Regions from separate parts of the Nocardioides marmoribigeumensis genome, predicted to be linked through region 2. Evidence: predicted binding sites of a transcription regulator. Region 2 holds the regulator's gene; the other holds the start of a gene.

Region 1 (7,962 bases), 850 kb from region 2:
GGGTCGACGGCGACCACGACCTTGTCGCAGTCGACCGTGCCGCTCGTGGTCTCGACGGCCTGCGGGCCCTGCGGACCCATCGCGAGGTCCTTGGCGGTCGTGCCGGTCATCACCGCGACGCCGCGCTCCCCGAGCCGCTTGGTCAGCAGCTCGGCGAGGCGGCCGAAGCCGCCGGGGAACGTCCAGGTGCCGAAGGTCTGCTCGACGTAGTCGAGGATCCCGAACCACGCCGGCACGTTGCGCGGGTCGTGACCGCCCTGCACGGCGTGGTGCCAGGCCAGGGTCTGCAGCCGCTTGTCCTTGAAGGCGCGGGTGACCGCCTTGTGCATCATCAGCCGGCTGCGGAGCAGGTCCTGGGTCTCCCTCGACGCGCCGGTGGGGGACCAGGGGCGCTCGAGGTAGTCGCGTCGGAGCAGGTCCCAGCGCTCGGCCTGGCTGTGGACGTAGTCGGCCCACTGGCGGCCGGTGCCGGCCCCCAGGCCCTCGTCGATCGCCTGGATCTGCTCGCTGCGGCTGCCCGAGGGCAGGACGACCCGGGTGCCGTCGACGAACCGGTGCTCGCGCATCGGCTGCACCGGCACGAGGTCGAGCTCGCGCTCCAGCGGCCGGCCGGACTTGCGGAACAGGTCGCGCAGCACGGCCGGGAGCGCGGTCGTGGCCGGGCCGGTGTCCCACTCGAAGCCGTCCTGGCGCGTCACCCCGATCGCCCCGCCGAGGCTCGGGAGCGCCTCGACGAGCGTCACCTCGTGCCCGAGCTTGGCCAGCCGGGCGGCGCTGGCGCAGCCGCCGAGCCCACCGCCGACGACGGCGACGCGTGCCACCTCAGCCCACCTCGATCTCGCGCGCGCCGGTGAGCGCGAGCAGCTCGTCGTACGTCGTGCTGAAGACGGCGGCCGGGTGCCCGGCGGCGGCCCAGAGCTCGGGGTAGTCGCGCAGGGCCCGGTCGAGGTAGGTCGGCACCGGTGAGGGGTGGGCCAGGGGGGAGACGCCACCGATCACCTGGCCGGTGTGCTCACGGACGAACTCGGGGGTGGCGCGCTTCAGGGGCGGGAGGCCCTGCTCGGCGGCGACCTTGGCGGTGTCGACGCGGTGGCGACCGCTGGTGAGGACCAGGACGGGGGACCCGGCGGCGTCGAACAGCAGGCTGTTGGCGATGGCGCCGACCTCGCAGCCCAGCGCTTCCGCGGCCAGCGCGGCGGTGTGGACCGAGGAGGGCAGCACGACGACGCGTCCGGTCCCGCCGGCCTCGGCGAGCGCGGCGCGGAACGCGGTGATCGAGGCGTGCTCGCGGGCGCCGGCGCCGTCCTCGGCAGAACTGTCGGTGGTCCCCGGTGGAGTGGGGGACGTGGAGGGGCCGGGGCTCGAGGGGTTCGACGGGTTCACGGTCCTCCACAGCTCTCGACTCGGGGTTGACGCCACGTGAGAGCGGCGACTACCTTGACGATCGTTCGAACACTTGTTCGAACACCTGGCGGGGGTGACCTCGACCCCCACCCCCGCCACGCACCCTCTCACGCTCAGGTGAGCGAGGGGAGCGTGCGCAGCAGTCGGGGTCGGACGGGTCGAGGACAACAGGCAGGGACACGCGGCGAGCCCGCCGGTGTCCGGAGGGCACGCACGATCCGTGGAGGTTGGGGATGCGCAGGTACGACGACCCGGTGGAGGTCCGCCGGGGCATGGTGAGGGGAGCCCAGGGACCCGTGGAGGGCCCTGAGCAGTTCCTGTGGCGGGGCCGGCTGTGGAAGGTCGCCGACGTGCTCTCCCGCTGGGTGGAGACCGGGCCGTGGTGGCAGTCCGCGGAGGCCGACGCCGCCCGCGGCACGGACGAGGGCCGCCGGGCCGGCGAGGCCACCACGGTCATCCCGGCCCCTGACCCGGCCACCGACCCGCTCGCCGAGCGCGAGGTCTGGCGGGTCGAGGCGGCCGCCGGACGCAACGCCACCCGCGAGGGCCGCGGTGTCTTCGACCTGGTCTTCGACTGGGCCGACGGCACCTGGCTGCTCGCCCGGTGCGTGGACTGAGGCCCGCCCGATGACGACGACGACGAGGTCGACGACTGCGCCGACCGGTCCCACCGTGCTCCCGCCGGGCCCGACCGACCCGTTCGCGGTGCCGGCGGCCAGCTTCGCCTACCTCGAGCGCTCCGCCCGGGCGCTGAGCGAGGCGATCACCGTGGGTGACGTGGGACTGCGCTACGCCCACGCCCACATGGCAGCCCTGCGGGCGACCGCGGCGATGCTGGCGGCCCGTGCCCGTCCCGACGTGCAGCCCCGGCGGCGCCGCCCGCAGCGCAACGCCTGGGTCCTGCTGGCCGAGGTGGCCCCCGAGCTCGCCGAGTGGGCGGCGTTCTTCTCCCAGGGCGCGGCCAAGCGGGCCGCGGCGGCCTCGGGGGCCCGTGGCGCGGTGACCGAGCGCGAGGCCGACGACCTGGTGCGGGAGGCCGACCGGTTCCTCGCGATCGTGGAGGAGTCGCTGGGCCTGGCCCCCCACCGGCCCTGCGTCGACCGGCTCGCCCGGCTCGGCTAGCGCGGTGGGCGACCCGTTCGTCCACCTCCACGTCGCGTCCGGCTACTCCCTCCAGCACGGGGCCTCGCTGCCCGACGTGCTGGTCGGTCGCGCCGCGGAGCACGAGATGGACACGCTCGCACTGACCGACCGTGACGGCGTCTACGGCGCAGTCCGCTTCGTCAAGGCCTGCCAGCGGGCGGGCCTCCGGCCGGTCCTGGGCGTCGACCTGGCCCTCGCCCCCTCGGGACTCCTCCGGCCGGCGAACGGCCCGGGCAGGGGGTCGGGTCGGGACGGTCGCCACGACGGGGACCGGCCGGCCCCGCGTCCCCGCACCCCGGCCCGGGGTGGCGCGACCCGAGACCGCCGGCTCCCGCGAGTCACCTTCCTGGCGGGCAGCAAGCAGGGGTGGGCGGCGATCTGCCGGCTGGTCTCGGCCACCCACCTCCTCGGTGACCGCGGCGACCCGGTGTGCAGCCTCGACCTGGTGGCCGAGCACGCCGCCGGCCGCGACGTGGTGGCGCTGCTCGGTCCCGCGTCCGAGGTCGGGCTCGCCGCCACCGCTCGCCGCGGCGACCACGCCCGAGCGGTGCTGCGACGCTGGCGCGACCTGTTCGACCCCGCCGACCTGGCCGTCGAGGTGGTCAACCACCGCGTCGGCGGGTCCGGTGCCGGTGCCGCGCTCCATGCCGCCTGGATGGCGCGGGCCGCGCGCGCCGAGGGGCTGCCCGCGGTGGTGAGCAACCTGGTCCGTCACGCCGACCGCCGCGACGCGGTCGTGACCGACGTGCTCGACGCCGCCCGTCGGCTGGTGCCGCTCGACCTGCGCCACCTCGACCGGCGCAACGCCGAGGGCTACCTCAAGTCCGGCAAGGAGATGGCGGTCGCCGTCGAGGAGGTCGGCCGGTTCGGTGGCCTGGACGGCCGGGAGTGCCGCGCGCTGACCGCCCGCACACGGGTGCTCGCCGACCGGTGCGCGCTCGACCCCCGGCGCGACCTCGGCCTCGGGGAGGTCCACTTCCCCGAGCTCGCCCCCGAGGTGACCCGGGGCGGGCTGGTCTCGGCCGACCACGTCCTGCGCGCCAGGTGCGAGGGCGCGGTGGGCCGCCGCTACGGCGACGCGCCCCGCCAACGCATCTGGAAGCGCCTCGACGACGAGCTGCAGCTGATCGCCTCGCTCGGCTACGCCTCCTACTTCCTCACCGTCGCCGACGTCTGCGACCTGGTCCGCGAGCGCGGCATCCGGTCCGCCGCCCGCGGGTCGGGGGCGGGGAGCCTGGTCAACTACCTCCTCGGGGTCTCCGGCGTCGACCCGATCCGGCACGGCCTGCTCATGGAGCGCTTCCTCTCACCGCTGCGGCGCGACCTGCCCGACATCGACCTCGACGTCGAGTCGGCCCGACGCCTGGAGATCTACGAGGCGGTCCTCGACCGCTACGGCGGCGAGCGCTGCGTGAGCGTGTCGATGCGCGAGACCTACCGCGTCCGTCACGCGATCCGTGACGTCGGGGCGGCGCTCGGCCTGCCCGGCGGCGAGCTCGATGCCATCGCCAAGGCGTTCCCGCGCGTCCGGGCGCGCGACGCCCGCGCGGCCCTGCGTGACCTGCCCGAGCTGCGCGCCGCCGGGCTCGGCGAGCAGCGGCTGGGGCTGCTGTTCTCGCTTGCCGAGCGTCTCGACGGCCTGCCCCGCCACATCGCCATGCACCCGTGCGGCGTCCTGCTGTCCGACCACACCCTGCTGGACCGCACGCCCGTCGAGGCCAGCTTCGCCGGCTTCCCGATGAGCCAGTTCGACAAGGACGACGTGGAGGACCTCGGCCTGCTCAAGCTCGACGTGCTCGGCATCCGGATGCAGTCGGCGATGGCCCACGCGGTCGCCGAGGTGCGCCGCGTCGAGGGCGTCGAGATCGACCTGGACGACCCGGCCCAGGTGCCCTTCGACGACCCGGCGACCTTCGAGCTGATCGGCACCGCCCGCACGCTCGGCATCTTCCAGATCGAGTCGCCCGGCCAGCGCGAGCTCGTGGGCAAGTCGGGCCTGGAGACCTTCGGCGAGATCATCGCCGACATCTCGCTGTTCCGGCCCGGCCCGGTCAAGAGCGACATGATCACGCCCTACCTCGAGGCCAAGCACGGCTACCGCCTGCCGACCTACCTCCACGACGACCTGCGCCCGATCCTGCGGGAGACCCGCGGGGTCGTGGTCTACCACGAGCAGGTGATCGAGATCGTCGCCCAGCTCACCGGCTGCGGCTACGCCGAGGCCGACGAGGCGCGCCGGGCGCTCGGCAGCGTCGAGGGCATGGCCGAGGTCCGGACCTGGTTCTTCCCCCGGGCCCTCGGACGCGGCTACGCCCTGACCGTGGTGGAGCAGGTCTGGAGGGTCATCGCGGCCTTCGCGTCCTTCGGGTTCTGCAAGGCCCACGCCGCCGCGTTCGCGCTGCCGACCTACCAGTCGGCCTGGCTCAAGACCCACCACACCGCGGCGTTCCTCGCTGGGGTGCTCACCCACGACCCCGGCATGTACCCCAAACGTCTCCTGCTCGACGACGCCCGCCACTTCGGCATCGCCGTGCTCGGGGTCGACGTCGACCACAGCGAGGCCACCTACACCGTCGTCCGACTCGACGACGGTGACGGCATCCGGGTGCCGCTGGCCGAGGTCAAGGGCATCACCGAGGCCGAGGTCGCGCGCATCGTCGCGGCGCGCCCCTACACCTCCCTCACCGACTTCTGGCAGCGCGCGGGGGTCTCCCGACCGGTGGTGGAGCACCTCGTGGTCGCCGGTGGCTTCGACCGGATCCACCGCATCCGCGACGTGGGCGGCTCGCCAGGCGAGCCACGGGGAGGACAGACCCGCCGCGGCACCGTCACCCGGCGCGACCTGCTGCTGCTGGTCGCCGACCTCGACCGTCACACCCGGGTTCTCCAGCGGGCCGGGTCCGCCCGGGGCGTCTCCGGGCGGCGTCGCGCCCCGGCCGCGGCCTCGCGTCTGGAGCAGGCCGTCGACCGCAACTCCGCCGGCGGGAGCGGGCCCGGGCGCAGCGGCGTGTGGGGCCGGGCGGCGGCGCAGTCCCTCGCCACGCCGCCGCCCGCCCCGGTCGACTCGGTCCAGCTGGCCCTCGACCTCGGCGACGGGCCGGTCGACCTGCTCCACGAGGGCGAGACCAGCGGCCTTCCCGAGATGGACGCCGCCGAGCGGGTGCACGCCGAGCTCGAGGTGCTCGGGCTCGACACCAGTCGTCACGTGGTCGAGCTCTACGACGCGTTCCTCGACGAGCTGGGCGTCGTCCGCTCCCGCGACCTGCTGCGCCCTCGTCGCACCGACCGGCCGATGCTGGTCGCCGGGGTCAAGGTCGCCACCCAGACCCCGCCGATCCGCTCCGGGCGACGGGTCGTCTTCCTCACCCTCGACGACTCCACGGGCCCGGTCGACCTCACCTTCTTCGAGGACGCGCTGGGTCCGTGCGCCACCACCGTCTTCCACTCCTGGCTGCTCGTCGCCCGCGGGGAGCTGCGGCGCACGGGGCGTCGAGGGGTCTCGTTGCGGGCCACGGGCTGCTGGGACCTCACCACCCTGTTCGAGGCCTGGCGCGCCGGCGGCACGGCTGCCGTGCACGCGCTCCTCGACCCAACGGCCGAGCCGGCGAGCGGTGCCGCGGGCGGACAGGCGCCACGCAAGCTGTGGCACTCCTCGCCGGGGAGCAGCGGACGATGAGGACGAGCAGGGCCGTGTCCGGCGCCGGGTCGGGCGGTCGTCTCCTAGGGTGGGGCCCATGGTCGGAGCCCGGGAGAGTCACAGCCAGACGCGGTCCCGCACCCGCACGGCCGTGGTCTGGTCGGCGCTGTCCGAGGGCCTCGGACGGCTCGCTCCCCACGACGGACCCGACGGACCCGGGGCAGCACCCCTCCACGTCCTCGACATCGGCGGCGGCACGGGTGGCTTCGCGGTCCGGGTCGCCGAGCTCGGGCACCGGGTCACCGTGGTCGACCCCAGCCCCGACGCCCTGGCGATCCTCGACCGGCGGTCGCGCGAGACCGGCGTGGACGACCGGGTCACCGGGCTGCAGGGCGACCTGTCGAGCCTGGACGCGCTCCGCGAGGAGGGGGTCGAGGGCCTCGACGCGGTCCTGTGCCACGGCGTCCTGGAGATCGTCGACGACCCGGCGGCCGCCCTCGCCGTGCTCCGCGACGTGCTGCGCCCGGGCGGGCTGCTCAGCCTGCTGTGCGCCCAGCGCCACGCCGCCGTGCTCGCGCGGGCGATGGCCGGCCACTTCGAGCAGGCCCTCGCGACCCTCGACCCCGCGGCCGACGGGCCAGTGGGCACTCCCCACCGGTTCACCGCCGACGAACTGGCCGACCTGCTCCTGGCGGCGGGCTTCGCGCAGCCCGCGCTGCACGCGGTCCGGGTGTTCAGCGACCTGGTGCCCAGCTCGCTGGTCGACCTCGAGCCCGGGGCCGCGGCGGCGCTGGCGCTGCTCGAGGAGGCCGTGGCCCAGCGACCCGAGTACCTCACCCTGGCCACCCAGGTGCACGCCCTCACCCTCCGCACCTGACCGGCGTCCTCCCGCCGCCCGGCGAGCGACGGCGTGAGCGCGCCGACCGCCGGTGGCCCGGCCCCGCCTCCTGACCGCGTCCCCACCACGGTGCTCCACGTCGACATGGACGCCTTCTACGCCGCCGTGGCGACGCGCGACGACCCGTCGCTGCAGGGCGTGCCGGTGATCGTGGGCGGGGGCCACCGTGGCGTGGTGCTGTCGGCCAGCTACGAGGCGCGGCGCAGCGGCGTCCGCTCCGGCATCCCGATGACCAGGGCCAGGCGGCTGTGCCCCGAGGCCGAGGTGCTGCGTCCCGACTACGCGCTCTACTCCGCGGTGTCCCGCTCGGTGCTCGAGATCTTCGGTCAGGTCACCCCGGTGGTGCAGCCGCTGTCGCTGGACGAGGCGTTCCTCGACGTCCAGGGCTCCGTGCGGCTGCTCGGAGGACCTGCCGAGATCGGGGCGCTGGTGCGGGCCCGCGTGCACGACGAGCAGGGGATCACCTGCTCGGTGGGGGCGGCCGACACCATCGGGGTGGCCAAGGTCGCCAGCAAGCGGGCCAAACCCGACGGGCAGCTGGTCGTCCCGGCCGCGGACGTGGTGGGGTTCCTGCACCCCCTGCCGGTCGGCGAGCTCTGGGGCGTGGGGGACAAGACGGTCGCCCAGCTCGAGCGGCTCGGCCTGCGCACGGTCGGCGACGTCGCCCACACCCCGCGGTCCACCGTGCAGCGTGCGCTCGGTCGCGCCTTCGGCGCCCAGGTGCACGACCTGGCCTGGGGGATCGACGACCGGCTGGTGGCCGGCGGTGGTGGCCCGCGGGCCTCGCAGCGCGGGTTCCCGCTCCCGGCCGGCGTGCTCGGGTCCGACCCGGGCCCCGACCGGAGCGTCGGGGCCGACGAGACCTTCGGCCGCGACACCG
Region 2 (7,962 bases):
CGCGGGAGTGCCTGGGCGCCTCCTCGTGCTCGTTCGGGGACGAGTGCTTCGCCGAGCGTGCCCGCGACAAGGCGGCCCGCTCCCGCCTCATCGTCACCAACCACTCGATGCTCGCCATCGACGCCATCGACGGCGTGCCGATGATCCCCGACTACTCCGTGGTCGTGGTCGACGAGGCCCACGAGCTCGCCTCTCGCGTGACCCAGGCCTCGACCGACGAGCTGACGCCGACCCAGGTCGAGCGGGCGGCCAAGCGGGCCTCGCGCCACGTCGAGGACGCGGCCGTCGACCAGCTCTACGAGGCCGCCGACGCCCTCACCGACGCCCTGGCCACCTGCCGGGCCGCGCGCCTCGACCCCGTGCCCGACGACATCGCCACGGCACTGGCGCTGACCCGCGACGCCGCCCGCGAGGCGGTCTCCGCGTTCCCCAAGGAGTCACCGGACTCCGGTGACGCCGCGGCGGCCAAGCAGGCCCGCGCCTGGTGCCAGGAGGTCTTCGACGCAGCCGAGCGCATGGCCGCCGGCTCCTCGCGCGATGTGCTGTGGAAGACCGAGCGTGAGCGCCAGCGGGGCGGCGACATGCTCAGCGTGGCCCCGCTCGACGTCTGGGGGCCGCTGCGTGACGGGCTGCTGGCCGACAACACGGTCGTGTTCACCAGCGCCACGCTCAAGCTCGGGGGCGACTTCGACGCGGTGGCCTCCGGTCTCGGGCTCCGGGCCGACGAGCGCCGCCCCCTGCCCCCGGCCGACGAGGCCGGCTCCGGCGCCGACAGCGACGCCCGGGACGGCGGGGAAGACGGGGCCGAGGACGAGACCGAGGACGGGCGTCAGCCCTGGCGCGGGCTCGACGTCGGGTCACCGTTCGACTACCCCCGCCAGGGGATCCTCTACGTCGCGCGGCACCTCCCGCGGCCGGGCCGGGACGGGCTCGGCGAGGCCCAGGTGGCCGAGATCGCCGACCTGGTGGACGCCGCGGAGGGACGCACGCTCGGACTGTTCTCGAGCCGTCGCGCCGCCGAGACCGCAGCGGAGGCGATCCGCGAGCGGCTTCCGCACCTCACGGTCCTGGCGCAGGGCGACGCCCAGCTGCCCGACCTCACCGCCCAGTTCGTCGGCGACCCCCACACGTGCCTGTTCGGCACGCTGGGCCTCTGGCAGGGCCTCGACGTGCCCGGCGACACCTGCCAGCTGGTGATCATCGACCGGATCCCGTTCCCCCGGCCCGACGACCCGCTCATGTCCGCGCGTCAGCAGGCCGCGGACCGCGCGGGACGCAACGGCTTCCTCAGCGTGGCGGCCACCCACGCCGCCCTGCTGCTGGCGCAGGGGTCGGGCCGCCTCATCCGCACCACCACCGACCGCGGCGTGGTGGCGGTGCTCGACCCCCGGCTGCAGGGGATGGGATACAGCGGGTTCCTGCGCAGCTCACTCCCGCCGATGTGGTCGACGACCGACAAGGCGACGGTGCTGGCGGCGCTGCGGCGGCTCAGCGCTCCCTGACGGTCGCCTGGAAGTAGGTCTTGAGGCCGTTGTCCAGCGGGGTGCCCTGGCAGGACAGCAACGTGGCGCGGTTGCAGGCGTAGCGCTGGCCGGCGTTGGTCAGGGTCAGCTCCACCCGCCTGACGTGGCCGTAGCGGAACTGGGCGGTCGCCACGCCGTTGCCGTACTTGTCGAGCGGGACCCAGCGGCGCGTGCGCTTGCCGGCGCCCGTGCCGTCGTCGACGACGACCGAGATCTGGGCGCGAGCGCCGCGCGCGTAGCTGGGGGCGTTGACCGGGATGCGCACCACCCACCCGGCGGCGGTCAGGTCGGAGCCGGGGAGGAGCACGACCGTGTAGTTGGTCATGTGCGCCATCGTGGCGACCTTCTCACCGGTGCTCGTGACCGATCCGGACAGCCTGTAGCGGCTCACCGCGGGCGCCGTCGGGTAGTGCTGCTGCTCTCCCTCGGTGTAGGCGTCGCGGGGGTGACGGTTGGCCTCGCCGAAGCGGGCGAAGACGTTGGCCAGGCTGTTGCCGCGCGCGGCGACCGCCCGGCCGAGCGCGCGCATCGAGTAGGTGCGGGGGTAGGCCCAGGTGTAGGCCTGCGCCCGACGCCAGACGTCGCGCACCACCAGCGGCAGGCCGGTGCCACCGTCGTCGTCGAAGGTCTCGCTGAGGTAGCGCCAGAAGATCCACGACACGTAGGGCCCGCCCAGGCCGTTGGCCGCCTGGTCCAGCGAACGGGTCGGGGTGGTGAGCTGGCTGCCCTGGAGGTAGCGGACGTTGTCGTTGACGTCGGTGTAGATCTCGTCCTCCATCCACATCGCCGTGCCCTCCATGAACCAGTCGTCCTCGTCGACGTCGTAGGCGAACTGGACGGCGTGGAAGAACTCGTGGGCAGCGGTCACCTCGAGATTGGCCGTGACGGTCTGGCTGGCCCCGAACTGGTCGGGGGAGAAGTCGTTGTCCAGGACGCAGTAGCCCGAGGCCGAGCGGCCGGAGGCCATGCCCTCGGGAGCGCAGTAGCCGAACAGGCCGTCGTCGCCGATGTCGGCGAGGTAGACGTCGAGCCGGTTGTCGCCACCGCGACCGCGGTCGGGGCGTGGTGCGCGATAGCCGCCCTGGGTGACGATGCGGTCCCAGACGTGCTCCATCACCTGCTTGGTGAGGGCGACCTGGCCACGTGAGGCCTTGTCGGACGTGCTGGTCACCCGCCACACGCACACGTGCGTGGAGCAGGAGCGCCGGGGCTTGACGCGGTAGCCGTCGCCGTTGGGGTCGTTGACGCCCTGGGACGGCCGAGCCAGGACCGAGCGGGCCGCCGCCCGGTCGCCGGGGTCGAGGTAGCGCAGCCCGACCTTGAGGGCACGCAGGGTGAGGGTGAAGTCGGATCGGTCGCCGACGGGACGGGCCGGCGCCGGGCGACCCGCAGCGAGCCGGTGCTGGGCCCGGTCGAGGGCCGCCTCGGCGGCGCGTCGCCCGGCGTTCCAGGTGGAGACGCGGGCACTGGCCGCGGCGCCCGCCTCACGCAGGGTGGCGCCGACGCCGACGCCGACCTGGGCGGTCGTCGCTGCGTCCGCGGGGCCGGCGGCCAGGCTCGCCAGGCCCAGCGGGGTGGCGAGGGCCAGGGCGGTGACGGTCGCGGCGAACCGGGAACGCAGAGGGGGCACGAGACGTCCTGGGTGCGGGGATCGGGGTGCCGGCCGCGCGGGCCGGGGCGGTCCGGAGCGGACCGCCGCCAAGCCTATGTCAGAACCCGTGTCCGGAGCGGGACCTTCAGACCCGACGCAGGACGGTGGTGACCTTGCCCAGGATCGTCGCGTGCGTGCCGTCGATGGGCTCGTAGGCCTCGTTGTGGGGGAGCAGCCAGACGTGGCCGTCCTTGCGCTGGAAGGTCTTGACGGTGGCCTCGCCGTCGAGCAGGGCCGCCACGATGTCGCCGTTGTCGGCGGTGGCCTGCTGGCGCACCACGACGTAGTCGCCGCTGCAGATGGCAGCGTCGAGCATCGAGTCGCCCACCACCTCGAGGAGGAACAGCGTGCCCTCGCCGACCAGCTCGCGGGGGAGCGGGAAGACCGACTCGACCCGCTCCTCGGCGAGGATCGGACCGCCGGCGGCGATGCGCCCGACGACCGGGACGTAGGCAGGGGTCGGCTGGGCGTCGTCGATGCCGGTCTCGTCGATCCCGCCCTCGGGCACCTCGGGCTCGGCCGGGCCGGCGACGGTCAGCGCGCGGGGCCGGTTGGGGTCACGACGGATGAAGCCCTTGTCCTCCAGCGTGCGGAGCTGGTGGGCGACCGAGGAGGAGCTGGTCAACCCGACCTTCTCGCCGATCTCGCGCATGCTCGGCGGATAGCCCCGGGTCTGGAGCGACTCCCGGATCACGGTCAGGACCCGCTGCTGTCGGGGGGTGAGCCCCGAGGCGTCGGGAGGCCCGTCGGGCAGCTCGCTCACGTTGGAGCGTCCTCGTGAGGGGGTCGTCGCGCTGCGCTCCTTGCGCTCCATGAGCTCCGCCTTCCAAGCCGGTGTGGTGTCGGGATGACGGGGCCCACGCTATGCCCAGCGACCGACCGAGTTCAAACACGTGTTCGAACGCGGCGTGTCGACCGCGCGCGGCGGCGTGGTGGGCCGCCCTCCCCGCCCGGTGTCGAACATCTGTTCGGCCCAGCCCTTGCGCGATGCTGCTCGCCCCCCTATCTTCGATCACATGTTCGATCGAACATGCGTTCGACGGACAGCTTCACGGAAATGTCGGTGGGCGCGGTTGGACTGCTCCTGACGCCGAGAAGCCAGGCGACAGGGGTCGCAGAGCAAGGAGGACACGATGAGCACGATGGTGATCGCAGGAGGCCGCCGCACGGTGGCGAGCCGTCCGGTCCCGCAGGTCCGGGTGGGCCAGGTCCGCCAGGTCCGCCAGGTCCGGCCCGTGGAGACCGACCGGGCCCCGGTCCGGCTGACCCGGCGCGGGCGTCTGGTGCTCACGCTGGTCCTGACCGTGATGGTGGTCCTCGGCCTGCTCGCGGCGGGTGGCGCGTCCTTCGCGACGCGCGAGGCGGGCGACCCGCAGCCCATCCGCACGGTCGAGGTGGAGCGGGGGCAGACGCTGTGGGGGATCGCCGCGACGATCGCCGAGCCCGGCGAGGTCCGCGACATGGTCTACACGATCGAGCGGCTCAACTCGCTCCCGGACGCGACCCTCACCGAGGGTCAGGTCCTGGCGGTCCCGCGGGGCTGACGAGCCCGGGACCCCCGATCCGCCACCGGCTCCCTCGACCCGGGTCGGTGGCACGGGCAGGCCGTGGAGCGGGGCCCTCGCACGTGCCCCGCTCCACGGCGGCCCCTCACGAGGGCCCACCGGGGCCGTGCCCCCTCAGGGCGGCTGCCACGCCGGCGGCGATGAGGCCCTGTCCGGCGGTGTAGGTCGCCATGACCACGGCGTCCGACCGCGGGGTCGGTGAGCTCAGCACGAATCGGCGCAGCGCGATGGTCGCGTCAGAGGCGAGGAAGGTCGCCGTGCCGACGACCACGGTGCGGCGCGCGCTCGGTGCGACGTCGTCGCCCAGGCGGGAGGAGGTGGCGACCATCGACGACAGGATCCCGGCGTACGCCACGACCGGCGCGCGGAGTGCGGGTGCGCGGCGTCCCGCGGCCCAGGCCAACGCCGGCCCCAGGGTCGCGAACGTGGCGGCCGCGGCCTTCGTGCCGGTCAGGTGGCTGCGGTCGTGCCGGGGGCGCGCCCTGCTGGCGAAGGCGGTGACGTAGGCGATGTGGGCACCGAAGAACGACCCCAGGCCGGCGAGGAAGGCCCGCTCGCCCTGGCCGAGGAGGGCGACGTCCCCGGCCCCGGACAGGGCCTGGGCGACGAGGGTCCCGCGGCGCAGCACGGAGGCCTCCTGGGGGGTCGCCAGCGAGAAGGCGCTCGCCAGCGCCGGCATGAGCAGCGGCTTGGTGAGCCTGCGCCACCGGCGCACCGACGGGTCGGCGTGGCCGGCCAGCCGGGTGTCAACCAGGGCCAGCGCGGTGTACGCCCGCGCGGCTGCGAGCGCCTGCGGGTGCCGCAGGAGCGGCCGGGCCGGGGCGCTGGGTCGGGACGGATGCGGAGGGGCCGGGGGAGAGGGGGTCACGGGAGGCATCCTGCCGACTGCGGGCGCTCCGCGTCCTCAGGTCCAGGACCAGCGCCTGGACGGTAGCGAGGGTGAGGGCGGCGCCCAGCCCCCCGCCGACCAGGGCGACCGCGGCGGGCAGCCAGCTGGTGGGTCGTCCGGTCAGCGCGGCCTCGGCGAAGTGGGCGACCCCGACCACCTGGACCAGCGTGATCGCGACCAGGACCGCGGTGGCCGTCACGAGCGCTGCGCGGGTGACGCCGCGGCGGTGGCGTGGGACGTGGGCGGGCTTGCGAGGCACCGGGTCATTGTGCCGTGCGATGTGCCGTGCGCGGTGTCGTGCGAGGCCGCTCGCGACACGCGACAGGCCCGATCTGCGAGGAGGGTTGCGCCCGTCCGCAACTGGGCGTACGTTCTCCCCCACATCTAGTAGTTACACGGCTGTAGTTCTCCACAGATAGTGGTTACTACTCCACATGATCTGGCCAGTTCTCCCCACGTTCCACACACCTCCGTCCACAGGCAGGGGAGGGGAGCAGGCCGAGACCCCCGCCCCGCGCCACCCCGTCAGCAGCCGTCAGCACCCCGTCACCCGTCCCCCGGGAGGAGGCCTCCGATGCACTGTCCGTTCTGCCGCCACACCGACACCAGGGTCCTCGACAGCCGGGTCAGCGAGGACGGCGGCGCGATCCGCCGCCGGCGCACGTGCTCGGAGTGCGCCCGCCGCTTCAGCACCGTCGAGCAGATGCAGCTCGTGGTGGTCAAGCGCTCCGGAGCCACCGAGCCGTTCACCCGCGACAAGGCGATCGCGGGGGTGCGCAAGGCCTGCAAGGGGCGCCCGGTCACCGAGGACCAGCTGGCCCGGCTCGGGCAGCGCGTCGAGGAGGCCCTGCGCGGCGCGGGCTGGGCCGAGGTGCCTGCCCACGAGGTGGGGATGGCGATCCTCGAGCCGCTCAGCGCCCTGGACGAGGTGGCCTACCTCCGCTTCGCCAGCGTCTACCGCGCCTTCGAGTCCGCCGACGACTTCGAGTCCGAGATCGCCGAGCTGCGCTCCCGTGCCTGCGGCGACCCGCTCCACGCGGCCGGGGCGCCCACCTGAGACCACCCTGGCGCGTCGTGGGGAAGCGGCGCGCCGGGGTGTACCACCTGCTTCTCCCCACCGCACGACCAGAGCACCACAGCACGACAGCACGACCGGAATGAGCAGACAGCCACCACGGTTCCATCAACGGAGAGGGACAACGGCATGACAGAGACGGTGAACAGCCCCGCCAAGCAGCGCGGCGCACGCAAGTCAGGCATCAAGATCGAGCGGGTGTTCAGCACCGAGGGCGTGCACCCCTACGACGAGGTGACCTGGGAGCGTCGCGACGTCGTGCAGACCAACTGGAAGACCGGAGAGGCGGTCTTCGAGCAGCGCAACGTCGAGTTCCCCGAGTTCTGGTCCGTCAACGCCTCGACGATCGTCACCACGAAGTACTTCCGCGGCGCGGTCGGCACCGACGAGCGCGAGTCCAGCCTGCGTCAGCTGATCGACCGCGTGGTGCACAAGTACCGCGAGGGCGGGGAGGCCCACGGCTACTTCACCAGCCTGGCCGAGGCCGAGCTGTTCGAGCACGAGCTCACCTGGCTGCTGCTGCACCAGTACTTCTCGTTCAACTCCCCGGTGTGGTTCAACGTCGGCACGCCTGCCCCGCAGCAGGTCTCCGCGTGCTTCATCCTCTCGGTCGACGACTCGATGGACTCGATCCTCAACTGGTACAAGGAGGAGGGCTTCATCTTCAAGGGCGGCTCCGGTGCCGGCCTCAACCTCTCCCGCATCCGCTCCTCCAAGGAGCTGCTCTCCTCCGGTGGCACCGCGTCGGGCCCGGTCTCCTTCATGCGTGGTGCCGACGCCTCCGCCGGCACGATCAAGTCCGGCGGCGCGACCCGCCGCGCGGCCAAGATGGTCGTCCTCGACGTGGACCACCCCGACATCGAGGAGTTCGTCGAGACCAAGGCGCGCGAGGAGAACAAGATCCGCGCGCTGCGCGACGCCGGGTTCGACATGGACCTGGGCGGCCGCGACATCACCTCCGTGCAGTACCAGAACGCCAACAACTCGGTCCGCGTCTCCGACGAGTTCATGCGTGCGGTGGAGAACGGCACGTCGTTCGACCTGCGCGCCCGCATGACCGGCGAGTCGATCGAGCAGGTCGACGCCCGCGAGCTGTTCCGCAAGATCGCGGTGGCGGCGTGGGAGTGCGCCGACCCGGGCCTGCAGTACGACGACACGATCAACGACTGGCACACCAACCCCGAGACCGGCCGCATCACCGCCTCCAACCCCTGCTCGGAGTACATGTCGCTGGACAACTCCTCGTGCAACCTGGCCTC

Evidence for each region. Region 2 encodes LexA, which represses DNA repair genes until DNA is damaged. Its sites were predicted from a motif close to TCGAACANNTGTTCGA; they were not measured.
Region 1: J2S63_RS04295 (DUF6504 family protein) is a predicted target of LexA. The motif match lies at 1,449-1,464, and genes of this name have one in related genera.

Annotation. Positions count from the first base shown of each region.
Region 1 covers NZ_JAVDYG010000001.1:885,869-893,830, reverse strand. Annotated here, with positions in the region: gene J2S63_RS04305 (phytoene desaturase family protein) at 1-821, opposite strand, end outside; gene J2S63_RS04300 (YbaK/EbsC family protein) at 823-1,383, opposite strand; gene J2S63_RS04295 (DUF6504 family protein) at 1,638-2,021, shown strand; gene J2S63_RS04290 (SAV_6107 family HEPN domain-containing protein) at 2,032-2,526, shown strand; gene J2S63_RS04285 (DNA polymerase III subunit alpha) at 2,531-6,223, shown strand; gene J2S63_RS04280 (methyltransferase) at 6,282-7,061, shown strand; gene J2S63_RS04275 (DNA polymerase Y family protein) at 7,095-7,962, shown strand, end outside.
Region 2 covers NZ_JAVDYG010000001.1:40,694-48,655, reverse strand. Annotated here, with positions in the region: gene J2S63_RS00175 (ATP-dependent DNA helicase) at 1-1,502, shown strand, start outside; gene J2S63_RS00170 (MXAN_6640 family putative metalloprotease) at 1,489-3,153, opposite strand; gene lexA (transcriptional repressor LexA) at 3,260-3,988, opposite strand; gene J2S63_RS00160 (LysM peptidoglycan-binding domain-containing protein) at 4,308-4,718, shown strand; gene J2S63_RS00155 (lysoplasmalogenase) at 4,825-5,607, opposite strand; gene nrdR (transcriptional regulator NrdR) at 6,203-6,685, shown strand; gene J2S63_RS00145 (vitamin B12-dependent ribonucleotide reductase) at 6,833-7,962, shown strand, end outside.